Regions from separate parts of the Mixta hanseatica genome, predicted to be linked through region 4. Evidence: predicted binding sites of a transcription regulator. Region 4 holds the regulator's gene; each other region holds the start of a gene.
What was found. Region 4 encodes PurR, which represses purine synthesis genes. Its sites were predicted from a motif close to CANGCAAACGTTTGCNTG; they were not measured.
Positions count from the first base shown of each region.

Region 1 (3,495 bases), 1.9 Mb from region 4:
GCATATCGGTAAAGATCATCGCAATGCCATGCTCGTCTGCGGCGGCAATCACTTCATCATCGCGAATGGAACCGCCCGGCTGAATCACGCAGCTGACGCCAACGGCGGCCGCGGCATCAATGCCATCACGGAACGGGAAAAACGCATCGGAAGCCATCGCCGAACCTTTTACCTCTAGCCCTTCATCACCCGCTTTGATACCGGCGATTTTAGCGGAGTAGACACGGCTCATCTGACCGGCGCCAATGCCGATGGTCATATTATCGCGCGCATAAACGATGGCATTGGATTTCACGAACTTGGCGACTTTCCAACAGAACAGCGCATCACGCAGCTCCTGCTCGGTAGGCTGGCGCTTCGACACCACGCGCAGCTGGCTGCGGTCGACCATGCCTAAATCGCGATCCTGTACCAGCAGGCCGCCATTAACGCGTTTGAAATCTAAACCGCCGATGCGCTGCTGCCAATCGCCGCAGGTCAGGACGCGAACGTTCTGTTTTGCCGCAGTGATCTGCAGGGCGGCGTCGCTGGCGGATGGCGCAATGATCACTTCAACGAACTGTCGGCTAATGATCGCCTGCGCGGTGGCTTCGTCCAGCTCGCGGTTAAAAGCGATAATGCCGCCAAAGGCTGAGGTAGGGTCGGTTTTAAAGGCGCGCTCGTAGGCGTCCAGCAGAGAACTGCCGACCGCCACGCCGCAAGGGTTGGCATGCTTAACGATCACGCAGGCGGGCTCGTTGAATTCTTTTACGCACTCCAGCGCGGCATCAGTATCGGCAATATTATTATAAGAGAGCGCTTTGCCCTGTAGCTGGCGGGCCGTGGCGACGGACGCCTCTTTAATCTCTTCTTCAATATAGAAAGCAGCCTGCTGGTGGCTGTTTTCGCCGTAGCGCATATCCTGCTTTTTAATGAAGTTCAGATTTAAGGTGCGCGGGAAACGGCCTGAAGGCGTATTGGTCTCGCCATGATAGGCCGGCACCAGGCTGCCGAAGTAGTTAGCGATCATGCTGTCATAGGCAGCGGTATGTTCAAATGCTTTGATTGCGAGATCGAAGCGGGTATCAAAGGAGAGGGCGTTATCGTTAGCGTCCAGCTCGGCAATGATCGCCTGATAATCGCTGCTCTTAACCACAATCGCCACGTCTTTATGGTTCTTCGCTGCCGAGCGCACCATGGTCGGCCCGCCAATATCTATATTTTCTACCGCGTCTTCCAGTGTGCAGCCTTCGCGCGCGACGGTCTGAGCAAAGGGATAAAGGTTAACGACAACCATATCGATCGGATCGATGTGATGCTGGCTCATGATCTCATCATCCTGACCGCGACGTCCGAGAATGCCGCCGTGTACCTTCGGATGCAAAGTTTTAACGCGTCCATCCATCATTTCCGGGAAGCCGGTGTAATCAGAGACTTCTGTTACCGGCAGGCCAGCATCAGCCAGCAGGCGAGCCGTGCCGCCAGTGGAGAGTAGCTCAACGCCTCTTTGGGAAAGAGCCTGAGCGAATTCGACGATACCGGCTTTATCAGACACGCTGAGCAGAGCGCGGCGTACAGGACGACGTTGTTGCATGGTGGTTTTATCCCTTGGCTTTAGTTCGCAAGTAAAGAGCGTTACATCAAGCTTAACAGGCCTTCTATAAAGGTAAGCTTCAGGTAACGCCCCATCAGGGGCATTATTAACGTCGGCTGGCATTGTAGCGAAAACGTTTGCGTGATGCTCGCCTAAATTAGAATCCCGGCGGCAGGTGCATAATTCTGTGGATAACTGCGTATAAATAGCGGTTTTGCTGGGGATTGCAGCAAACAGTCATTTTTTTGCAATTTAGCGGTTGCAGGCCGCCGAGAACTCCCTATAATGCGCCTCCATCGACACGGCACAACGGCTTACGCCACGCGGTGTTGAGCGGTTCAGCGAAGTCTGAATCGCCGGAGAAAAACTTCTGAAAAAGGGGTTGACTCTGAAAGAGGAAAGCGTAATATACGCCACCTCGCGACAACGGCACGAAACGCCGGTCGCACCGCTCTTTAACAATTTATCAGACAATCTGTGTGGGCACTCACGGACGGGATATCGCAAAAATAATTGCAGTATCAAGTCTCAGAGTGAACACGTAATTCATTACGACGTTTTTCTCGAGCATCAGACTTTTAATTGAAGAGTTTGATCATGGCTCAGATTGAACGCTGGCGGCAGGCCTAACACATGCAAGTCGAACGGTAACAGAGAGCAGCTTGCTGCTCTGCTGACGAGTGGCGGACGGGTGAGTAATGTCTGGGGATCTGCCCGATGGAGGGGGATAACCACTGGAAACGGTGGCTAATACCGCATAACGTCGCAAGACCAAAGTGGGGGACCTTCGGGCCTCACACCATCGGATGAACCCAGATGGGATTAGCTAGTAGGTGGGGTAACGGCTCACCTAGGCGACGATCCCTAGCTGGTCTGAGAGGATGACCAGCCACACTGGAACTGAGACACGGTCCAGACTCCTACGGGAGGCAGCAGTGGGGAATATTGCACAATGGGCGCAAGCCTGATGCAGCCATGCCGCGTGTATGAAGAAGGCCTTCGGGTTGTAAAGTACTTTCAGCGGGGAGGAAGGGAGTGAGGTTAATAACCTTATTCATTGACGTTACCCGCAGAAGAAGCACCGGCTAACTCCGTGCCAGCAGCCGCGGTAATACGGAGGGTGCAAGCGTTAATCGGAATTACTGGGCGTAAAGCGCACGCAGGCGGTCTGTCAAGTCGGATGTGAAATCCCCGGGCTCAACCCGGGAACTGCATTCGAAACTGGCAGGCTAGAGTCTCGTAGAGGGGGGTAGAATTCCAGGTGTAGCGGTGAAATGCGTAGAGATCTGGAGGAATACCGGTGGCGAAGGCGGCCCCCTGGACGAAGACTGACGCTCAGGTGCGAAAGCGTGGGGAGCAAACAGGATTAGATACCCTGGTAGTCCACGCCGTAAACGATGTCGACTTGGAGGCTGTGAGCTTGACTCGTGGCTTCCGGAGCTAACGCGTTAAGTCGACCGCCTGGGGAGTACGGCCGCAAGGTTAAAACTCAAATGAATTGACGGGGGCCCGCACAAGCGGTGGAGCATGTGGTTTAATTCGATGCAACGCGAAGAACCTTACCTGGCCTTGACATCCACGGAATTCTGCAGAGATGCGGAAGTGCCTTCGGGAACCGTGAGACAGGTGCTGCATGGCTGTCGTCAGCTCGTGTTGTGAAATGTTGGGTTAAGTCCCGCAACGAGCGCAACCCTTATCCTTTGTTGCCAGCGGTTCGGCCGGGAACTCAAAGGAGACTGCCGGTGATAAACCGGAGGAAGGTGGGGATGACGTCAAGTCATCATGGCCCTTACGGCCAGGGCTACACACGTGCTACAATGGCGCATACAAAGAGAAGCGACCTCGCGAGAGCAAGCGGACCTCATAAAGTGCGTCGTAGTCCGGATCGGAGTCTGCAACTCGACTCCGTGAAGTCGGAATCG
Region 1 is NZ_CP082904.1:3,949,575-3,953,069, reverse strand. It holds gene purH (bifunctional phosphoribosylaminoimidazolecarboxamide formyltransferase/IMP cyclohydrolase) at 1-1,573, opposite strand, end outside; rRNA gene K6958_RS18710 (16S ribosomal RNA) at 2,153-3,495, shown strand, end outside.
Region 1: a site for PurR is predicted at 1,700-1,717, ahead of purH (bifunctional phosphoribosylaminoimidazolecarboxamide formyltransferase/IMP cyclohydrolase). Genes of this name have one in related genera too.

Region 2 (3,495 bases), 1.1 Mb from region 4:
GCCCGCAACGAACCAGCTAATCACCAGCGGATAAATCGCATGTTCCTGATGCTGCACGCGTGCGATCACCTCTTCTTCGCTGTCGCCGCCAAATACCGGTACCCGGGCCTGTAAGATCACCGGGCCGCCATCCAGCTGGTCGGTCACAAAATGCACCGAGGTGCCATGTTCGCGGTCGCCGTTGGCGATCGCCTGACGGTGGGTGTGCAGCCCCGGATATTTCGGCAGCAGAGAAGGATGAATATTCAGCAGGCGATCGTGATAATGCGCGACAAAGGCCGGGCTAAGAATACGCATATAGCCCGCCAGCACCACCAAATCGGGCGCGCAGGCGTCGATCTCGCGCATAAGCTGGCGATCAAACGCCTCGCGGCTTTCATAATCGGACGCGGAAAGCGCATGGGCGGCAACGCCCGCACTGCGGGCGCGCTCAAGGCCAAACGCGTCGGCCTTATTGCTGAACACCGCCGCCACACTGGCGTTGATGCGGCCCTGCTGACAGGCATCGAGAATCGCCTGCAGATTGCTGCCGCTACCCGATATCAGCACGACCAACCGCTTCATTTGATAACCACACGCTCTTCTGCGTCAGAGGCATTAATTACGCCGATTTTCCACGCCTGCTCGCCTGCGGCATTCATCAGTTCAACCGCTTTATCTGCTTCGGCGGCGCTGACGGCGATCACCATGCCGACGCCGCAGTTAAAGGTGCGGTACATTTCATGGCGGCTAACGTTGCCCGCCTGCTGCAGCCAGCCAAAGACTGCCGGCCACTGCCAGCTGGCTTCATCGATAACCGCCTGGGTATTTTCCGGCAGCACGCGCGGAATATTTTCCCAGAAGCCGCCGCCGGTGAGATGGGCGATAGCGTGCACATCGATCTGCTCAATCAGGCTGAGGATATTTTTAACGTAGATACGCGTCGGGGCCAGCAGATGATCGGCCAGCGGCTGGCCGTCGAGCTGCTCGCTTAACGGGTCGGTCTGGCTGACTTCCAGAATTTTACGCACCAGAGAATAGCCGTTAGAGTGCGGGCCGCTGGAGGCGAGGGCGATCAGCACGTCGCCATCCTGTACTTTACTGCCGTCAATGATTTCTGACTTTTCCACCACGCCGACGCAGAAGCCAGCCACGTCGTAATCTTCGCCGTGATACATCCCCGGCATCTCTGCGGTTTCACCGCCTACCAGCGCGCAGCCCGACTGTAAGCACCCTTCGGCGATGCCGCCAATCACGGCGGAAGCGGTATCGACATCCAGCTTGCCGGTGGCGTAGTAATCCAGGAAGAAGAGCGGCTCTGCGCCCTGAACCACCAAATCGTTAACGCACATGGCGACCAGATCGATGCCGATGGTATCATGGCGCTGCAGATCCATCGCCAGACGCAGCTTGGTGCCGACGCCGTCGGTGCCGGAAACCAGCACCGGCTCGCGATACTTTTGCGGCAGCGCACAGAGCGCGCCGAAACCGCCGAGGCCGCCCATCACTTCCGGACGACGGGTTTGTTTCACCACGCCTTTAATACGATCGACTAACGCGTTGCCTGCATCAATATCAACGCCGGCGTCTTTATAGCTGAGAGAGGTCTTGTCGGTCACTGCGGAATCCCCACGCGGTTTTGCGGTTTGAATTAAAGCGCGGCAATTCTAACAGCGCAGGCAAACGTTTGCGAGGCCAGTGTTGCAGATTATTTATTTTCGATGATGCTTGATCCAGCCGCCGCCTTTTACGCTTTATTGCCTGATTGCATATGGCGCGGCAGACAAAAGGCGGTATAATCCGGCGATTTTTTTTTCCGCTCAACACTCCGGGAGTACAACAATGAAGATCGTGGAAGTCAAACACCCGCTCGTCAAACATAAACTGGGCCTGATGCGTGAGCAAGACATTAGCACCAAGCGCTTTCGCGAACTGGCATCTGAAGTGGGAAGTTTGCTGACCTACGAAGCCACTGCCGATCTGGAAACTGAAAAAGTCACCATTGAAGGCTGGAATGGTCCGGTAGAAATTGACCAGATCAAAGGCAAGAAAATCACCGTTGTCCCGATTCTGCGTGCCGGTCTCGGTATGATGGAAGGGGTGCTGGAGCATGTGCCAAGCGCGCGTATCAGCGTGGTGGGCGTTTACCGTGATGAAGAGACACTGGAGCCGGTCCCTTATTTCCAGAAGCTGGTTTCCAATATCGAAGAGCGCATGGCGCTGGTAGTGGACCCGATGCTGGCCACCGGCGGCTCGATGATCGCCACCATTGATCTGCTGAAGAAAGCGGGCTGTAACTCCATCAAGGTGCTGGTGCTGGTCGCCGCGCCGGAAGGCATTGCCGCGCTGGAAAAGGCGCATCCGGATGTTGAACTCTATACCGCCTCCATCGATCACGGCCTGAACGAGAAAGGTTACATCATCCCCGGTCTTGGCGACGCGGGTGATAAGATTTTCGGAACCAAATAATTATTCAGCCGACCGCAGAGTCGGCTTTTTTTTGCCAAAAACAGCCCAAGGGGATACTCCATGACTCGTCGCGCGATTGGCGTTAGCGAACGTCCACCGCTACTGCAAACGATTCCGCTCAGTTTTCAGCATCTGTTCGCCATGTTCGGCGCGACGGTGCTGGTGCCGATTCTGTTTCATATCAATCCGGCAACGGTGCTGTTGTTTAACGGCATCGGCACCTTACTCTATCTATTTATCTGTAAGGGTAAAATCCCTGCCTATTTAGGTTCCAGCTTCGCCTTTATTTCGCCGGTGTTGCTGTTGCTGCCTCTGGGCTATGAGGTGGCGCTGGGCGGCTTTATTCTGTGCGGCGTGCTGTTTTGTCTGGTGGCGCTGATTGTGAAAAAAGCGGGCACCGGCTGGCTGGATGTGATGTTCCCACCGGCGGCGATGGGCGCGATTGTCGCGGTTATCGGGCTGGAACTGGCGGGCGTCGCAGCGAATATGGCCGGCCTGCTGCCTGCCAGCGGCGCGACGGTAGATGGTACCGCGGTGACCGTTTCCCTGGTGACGCTGGCGGTAACCGTGTTTGGTTCGGTACTGTTTCGCGGTTTTATGGCGATCATCCCTATTCTGATCGGCGTGCTGGCGGGCTATCTGCTTTCCTGGGCGATGGGCATCGTCGACTGGAGCGGAGTGGCGGCCGCGCCGTGGTTCGCGCTGCCGACGTTTTATACGCCGCGCTTTGAATGGTATGCGATGTTAACGATCCTGCCGGCCGCGCTGGTGGTGATTGCCGAACATGTCGGGCATCTGGTGGTGACGGCGAATATCGTCAAAAAGGATCTGATCCGCGATCCTGGCCTGCATCGTTCGATGTTCGCCAACGGCTTCTCGACCATTATTTCTGGCCTGTTCGGTTCAACGCCGAATACCACCTACGGCGAAAATATCGGCGTGATGGCGATTACCCGCGTTTACAGTACCTGGGTGATTGGCGGCGCGGCGATTATTGCTATTTTGCTCTCCTGCGTCGGTAAGCTGGCGGCGGCTATTCAGGCGATT
Region 2 is NZ_CP082904.1:3,134,756-3,138,250, reverse strand. It holds gene purN (phosphoribosylglycinamide formyltransferase) at 1-564, opposite strand, end outside; gene purM (phosphoribosylformylglycinamidine cyclo-ligase) at 561-1,598, opposite strand; gene upp (uracil phosphoribosyltransferase) at 1,822-2,448, shown strand; gene uraA (uracil permease) at 2,509-3,495, shown strand, end outside.
Region 2: a site for PurR is predicted at 1,656-1,673, ahead of purM (phosphoribosylformylglycinamidine cyclo-ligase). Genes of this name have one in related genera too.

Region 3 (3,495 bases), 920 kb from region 4:
GCCTGACAGATGATGGAAAGGCGTCTTGCACGGCGCCTTTCACCAATGAACCGTAACTTTGTGAACGGGATCCATGGAAAATCTTCACCTTCCTCAAGCCACGTCGCCTCTGGCCGCGTGGCTTTATTATCTTGAGCGTCTGCATACGCAGGCCATCGATCTCGGACTGACGCGTGTAGCTCGCGTAGCCCGCACGCTCGAGCTGTTAAAACCCGCCCCCTTTGTTTTCACCGTTGCCGGCACTAACGGCAAAGGCACCACCTGCCGTACGCTGGAAACGCTGCTGATGGCCGCCGGTTATCGCGTGGGCGTATATAGCTCGCCGCACCTGCTGCGCTATACCGAACGGGTGCGCATTCAGGGCGATGAGCTGCCGGAAGCGGCGCATAGCGCCAGCTTTGCCGCTATCGAAGCGGGACGCGGCGACACCTCGCTGACCTATTTTGAATTCAGTACGCTTTCGGCGCTGCAGCTATTTAAACAGGCGGCGCTGGATGTGGTGATCCTGGAAGTGGGGCTGGGCGGTCGCCTGGACGCCACCAATATCGTTGATGCGGATGTGGCGGCGATCACCAGCATCGCGCTGGACCATACCGACTGGCTGGGTCCGGATCGTGAAAGCATCGGCCGCGAAAAGGCGGGCGTTTTCCGGGCCGGCAAACCTGCCGTAGTCGGCGAGCCTGATATGCCGCAAAGCATCGCTCAGGTGGCGCAGGAAACCGGCGCTGGGCTGCAGCAGGTAGGGCGCGACTGGAGCTGGCAGGCGCAGGAAAGCGGCTGGCGCTTCAGTAATGCCCACGTCACGTTGGAAAACCTGCCGTTGCCGCAGGTGCCGTTGCCTAACGCGGCGACGGCGCTGGCGGCGTTAAGTGCCTCCGGGCTGCAGGTCAGTGAAGCGATTATTCGTCAGCATCTGGATAAAGCGGTGCTGCCGGGACGCTTTCAAACCGTGGCGCAGCAGCCGCGGGTGATTCTGGACGTGGCGCACAACCCGCATGCCGCAGGCTATCTGGCCGGACGGCTGGCGCAGTTGCCGAAAACGGGACAGGTGCATGCGGTGGTGGGCATGTTGCATGATAAAGATATTGCCGGTACCCTGGCGTCTCTGGCTCCGCAGGTGGATTGCTGGTATTTAGCGCCGTTGGAAGGCCCGCGCGGCGCCAGCGCTGAACAGCTGATGGCCGAGCTGCAAACGGATCGGGCGCATGCCTTTGGTTCTGTTACCGCTGCATGGCAGGCCGCCATGCAGCAGGCAGCTGAGCAGGATATTGTGCTGGTATGTGGATCTTTCCATACCGTGGCACAGGTCATGGAAGCGATGGATACGGAGAAGGGCAGTGGCAAGTAAGTTTCAGAACCGCTTAGTCGGCACGGTCATTCTGGTCGCCGTTGGCGTCATTGTGCTGCCAGGCCTGCTTGACGGCAAAAAAAAACATTATAAAGAAGAATTCGCGGCGATCCCGCTGGTGCCGAAGCCGGACGATCAGCAGGATAGCGATATGGTGCCGCCGGTCACGCAGTCGCTGCCTTCGCAGCCGCCAGAGGGCGCAGGCGCGGCGATCGGGGGCGGCAGCAATCGTCCGCAGCAGTCGGGCGATAACGGCGCGGCTGTACCGCAGCATAACAGCGCGCCATCGGTAGTTGCTCCGCCGCCGGTGGTGCAATCGCCGCCGAAAGTAAACACGGAACAGCCGAAGCCCAAAGCGGTGGAACCACCTAAACCGAAGCCGGTAGAAACGCCGAAGCCGAAACCGGTAGAACAGCCAAAGCCGGTAGAACAAACGGCGCCGACCGGGCAGGCTTATGTGGTGCAACTCGGCGCGCTGAAAAATGCCGCGAAAGTGAATGAGATCGTGGCACAGCTGCGTCTTTCCGGTTACCGCGCCTTTACCGTGCCCTCAACGCCGGTACAGGGGCAGATTACTCGCATCTATGTCGGCCCGGATGCCTCGAAGGCGAAAATGCAGTCGGCGGTAGGCGAACTGAAAAGCCTCTCTGGACTGAGCGGCGTAGTTAAGCCTTATAGCGCGCGTTAAGCAATGGGCGCAGCAGCGGATCCCGTACCGGGTTTTGCCGCTGCGCCTGTCTCCGCTGCATTTTTTTGGCCGATTTTTTATTTTTATGTGATGGGGAAAACGCTACGCAAACGTTTTCTTTTTCTGTTAGAATGCGCCCCGAACTGGATGCAGGGGCATTGTCGCTGGAAGAGTTCATGGTCTGGATAGATTACGTCATCATTGGGATTGTTAGTTTTTCTGCTCTTGTCAGCCTGATCCGTGGGTTTGTTCGGGAAGCTTTATCTCTTATCACCTGGGGATGCGCATTCTTTGTTGCCAGTCATTACTATCCCTTCCTTGCTGTCTGGTTCACCGGATTTGACGATCAGCTGGTGCGCAACGGCATCGCTATCGCAGTGCTCTTTATCGCTACCCTGATTGTCGGAGCGATAGTGAACTATGTGATTGGCTCGCTGGTCGAAAAAACGGGTTTGTCGGGAACCGACAGAGTACTGGGTGTCTGCTTCGGGGCGCTGCGCGGCGTGCTAATCGTTTCAGCGATGCTGTTCTTCCTCGATACCTTTACCGGCTTTCCCAAAAGCCCGGACTGGCAACAGTCTCAACTGATTCCTGAGTTCAGTTACATCATCAGATGGTTCTTTGACTATCTGCAAAGCACGTCGAGTTTTTTGCCCCGGTAATCGCGCCGGGTGTGCGGCCAATGAGGATATGACAACATGTGCGGTATTGTCGGTATCACCGGTTTTATGCCGGTCAACCAGTCGATTTATGACGCGTTAACGGTGCTGCAGCACCGTGGGCAGGATGCCGCAGGCATTTGTACCATCGATGCGCTGAACTGTTTCCGTCTGCGTAAGGCGAACGGGCTGGTCAACGATGTGTTCGAAGCACGCCATATGCAGCGTTTGCAGGGCAATATGGGCATCGGTCATGTGCGTTACCCTACCGCCGGTAGCTCCAGCGCGTCCGAAGCGCAGCCTTTCTACGTCAACTCCCCGTACGGTATTACCCTGGCCCACAACGGCAACCTGACCAATGCGCACGAGCTGCGTAAACAGCTGTTTGAAAGCGGTCGCCGTCACGTGAATACCACCTCCGATTCTGAAATTCTGCTGAATATCTTCGCTCAGGAGCTGGATCGCTGTCCGCACCACCCGCTGGAAGCGGACGATATCTTCTCTGCCGTGGCCGCTGTACATCAGCAGGTGCGCGGCGCCTACGCCTGCGTGGCGATGATTATCGGGCATGGCATGGTCGCCTTCCGCGATCCTAACGGTATTCGTCCGTTAGTGATGGGCAAACGCGATCTGGCTGAAGGCCGCACCGAGTATATGGTCGCTTCGGAAAGCGTGGCGCTGGATACGCTGGGCTTTGAGTTTCTGCGCGACGTGGCGCCGGGCGAAGCGGTCTATATCACCGTTAACGGTCAGCTCTACACCCGCCAATGCGCTGAAAACCCGCGCAATAACCCGTGCCT
Region 3 is NZ_CP082904.1:2,972,337-2,975,831, reverse strand. It holds gene accD (acetyl-CoA carboxylase, carboxyltransferase subunit beta) at 1-6, shown strand, start outside; gene folC (bifunctional tetrahydrofolate synthase/dihydrofolate synthase) at 74-1,348, shown strand; gene dedD (cell division protein DedD) at 1,338-2,036, shown strand; gene cvpA (colicin V production protein) at 2,213-2,698, shown strand; gene purF (amidophosphoribosyltransferase) at 2,735-3,495, shown strand, end outside.
Region 3: a site for PurR is predicted at 2,140-2,157, ahead of cvpA (colicin V production protein). Genes of this name have one in related genera too.

Region 4 (3,495 bases):
AAGGTTAAATAACGCAGGTTATTGTACCGGGTTGCGCGGCCAAAATAACCACCGTCTGGGGCATTTCTGCGGCGGCGATTAATAACTGGTCATAACATTGCTGAGATAAAAGCCTGTTTATGCTTATTTTTACATCTGTATGCACTTAAAGTTTATTTCACTAAAAAAGGCTTTATCTTTTCGCAATAAGTTCGATTAGAATTGGCCACCAGGAGTCTGCCGCTATGGCAGAAATAAGATTAACCTTGCGCTATCACTGCGCTTTGAGTGTAACCACACCATGCGTTTATTGATTACGCTTTTTATGCTGACCGTTGCCCAACTCTTTTTTAACGTTGCCCAGGCATCGCCGCAGGCGCCGGTTAAGGCCAGCCAGCATAAAGTTGATAAAAAAATCGCCCGCGACGACGATCGTCGTAAGCGTCGGCCGGTGAAAACGGCCAGTAAAAAGGCGCGTCCGGCCAGCGTTGAAAAAAACAAGCTGAAGAAAAAAAGCAAGCCTGCGGTGGTAACCGCCGCCAGCACAAAAAAAAGTCGCGCCGCAACCAAAACCGCCAGCGTGAAAAAAAGCAGCCTTAAAAAGAGCAAACAACGCTATGGTCGTCAGCGCGGCGACAAAAATTCGACGGCGCTCGCAAAGCGCGGGCCGCTGGAAATGAGTAAGGCGCACCGTGAACGCTATCAAAAAGCGCGTGAAACGGCGATGAACAAACTGATGAGTCAGCTAGGTAAGCCTTATCTGTGGGGAGGCACCTCGCCTCATACCGGTTTCGACTGCAGCGGTCTGGTCTGGTACGCCTATAAAGATGTAGTGAAATTTAAGATCCCGCGTACCGCCAATGAGATGTATCACCTGCGTGATGCGGCTCCGATTAACCGTGAGGCGCTGGAGAAAGGCGATCTGGTCTTCTTCCGCATCAATAACCGCGGCGCGGCCGATCACGTGGGCGTCTATCTGGGTAACGGCCGCTTTATTCAGTCACCGCGAACCGGTAAAGATATCCAGATTAGCCAGCTTAGCGATGATTACTGGCAGCGGCACTATGTTGGCGCGCGCCGCGTGATGACGCCGCGCACCATTCGCTAACGCTGTTGCGCAACAAAAAAGCCTGTCTTAGTGACAGGCTTTTTTTATCCTTCGTGCTGCGATCAGTGCATTACGGCAGTGAAGCTAAATGCAATAATCATCAGCAATGCCGCAACCGTGGTGCCTATTGATAGTTTTAAATCGGTGCTCATTCACCCTCTCCTTTAACCACACAAAAAATAACGGTATAGATTTTCCCATACTCCCTGGTAAAAATCTCGTTTTCTTTGCGCCACCTTGATAGAATCCCCGCCTTGCGTTGCGCAACGACAAAAAACCACCGTTGCCAACCCTTATTTTAAAGACGTCCCGCCTATCAGACGTACCTCAGCCCGCCAATTTCACCTTTATGCGTGCTGAATAACGCCATGCGGACGCAAACGATTAACATTAGCCTGATCAGACTATTACGTCAGGCGCAGGAGTATCTTTTTAATGGCAACAATCAAAGATGTCGCAAAGCGTGCCGGCGTTTCCACTACTACGGTATCGCACGTCATCAATAAAACGCGTTTTGTCGCGGAAGAGACCCGAGAGGCCGTCTGGGCAGCCATCAAAGAATTACACTATTCGCCCAGTGCCGTTGCGCGCAGCCTGAAGGTTAACCATACCAAATCGATTGGTCTGCTGGCGACTTCCAGCGAAGCGCCCTATTTCGCTGAGATTATAGAAGCGGTGGAAACGCGCTGTTTCGCTCGCGGCTATACCCTGATTTTGGGCAATGCCCACAACGATTTACAGAAACAGCAGGCTTACCTCTCCATGATGGCGCAGAAGCGCGTGGATGGCCTGCTGGTAATGTGTTCTGAGTATCCTGAAGCACTGCTGAAGATGCTTGAGGAGAACCGCAATATCCCTATGGTGGTGATGGACTGGGGCGAATCCCGCGGCGATTTTACCGATACCGTGCTGGATAACGCGTTTGAAGGCGGCTATCTGGCCGGGCGCTATTTGATCGAGCGCGGCCACCGCGACATCGGCGCGATCCCCGGCCAGATGGAGCGCAACACCGGCAGCGGACGTTTTGCAGGTTTCGTAAAAGCGTTGAATGAAGCCAACATCCCGGTACGTGATGAGTGGATCGTGCAGGGCGACTTTGAACCGGAATCGGGCTATCGCGCCATGCAGCAAATCCTGGCGCAAAAGCAGCGCCCTACCGCTGTTTTCTGCGGCGGTGATATTATGGCGATGGGCGCGATTTGCGCTGCGGATGAGATGGGGCTGCGCGTGCCGCAGGATATCTCCGTTATCGGCTACGATAACGTGCGCAACGCGCGCTATTTCACCCCAGCGCTGACCACGGTACATCAGCCAAAAGAGCAGCTGGGCGAAACCGCTTTCGATATGCTGCTGGACCGTATTACCAGCAAACGCGAAGAACCGCAGACCATTGAAGTGCATCCTACGCTGATTGAACGCCGCTCCGTTGCTGACGGTCCGTTCCGCGACTACCGCCGTTAATGCCTGAGGCTCAGGAAAACCGCTTCCTGAGCCTGCTACTCCTCACGCAGCCATTCCCGATTGATGGTTTCCGTATCGCCAAGATAGTCCAGTAGCCAGCGCAGCGCGGGTGAATTACTTTGCTCTGACCAGCTCACGCAACAGAAGCTATCCGGGAAAGGCTGCGGTAAGGTCAGCTCCGTTAGCTGCCGGGCTTGCAGCAGCGGCGCGGCAAAGTGGCCGGGCACCATCCCCACGCACAGCCCGGCGCGCAGGCAATCAAAGGCGCTTTCCCAGTCGGGCACCACCAGCCGGCGCTGATTATCCAGCGTCCAGGTGGTACGTCGCGGCAGCGCGCGCGAGGTATCTTCCAGCACCAGCGACGGCCAGGGACGAATATCATCATCCTGCAGCTGGGTCGTTATGCCGGCTAACGGATGATTAACGCTGACCACGCAGCGCCAGTTGAGCGCCCCCATATCGCGGAAGGCGAAGCGCCCGCCCACCGGGATCGCCTGGGTTGCGCCAATCGCCACATCCACCCGTCCGTCGGCCAGCGCATCCCAGACGCCGTTAAACACTTCCGGCGTAATCAACAGCTCCATATCCGGAAAGTGCCGGTAAAAATCGAGCACCAGCTGGCGGGTACGCTGCGGTTTAACGATACGATCCACCGCAATGCTTAACTGCCCGCGCCAGCCGTTCGCCACCTGTTGACACTGTCGCCGCGTGGCTAGCATTTTTTTGATAACAGCGCGTCCTTCGCGAATAAAAAGCTCTCCTGCCTCGGTCAGCACCACATCGCGATGCCGCCGTTCAAAAAGCGGCACCGCCAGCCAGGATTCCAGCTGACGCACCGTATAGCTGATGGCTGAGGGTACGCGGTGCAGCTCTTCCGCGGCAGCAGAAAAGCTGCCGTTACGCGCCACGGCATCAACCACTTCCAGTGCATATTCAGACCACATTTT
Region 4 is NZ_CP082904.1:2,056,404-2,059,898, reverse strand. It holds gene K6958_RS10010 (C40 family peptidase) at 281-1,087, shown strand; gene cydH (cytochrome bd-I oxidase subunit CydH) at 1,150-1,239, opposite strand; gene purR (HTH-type transcriptional repressor PurR) at 1,523-2,548, shown strand; gene punR (DNA-binding transcriptional activator PunR) at 2,584-3,492, opposite strand.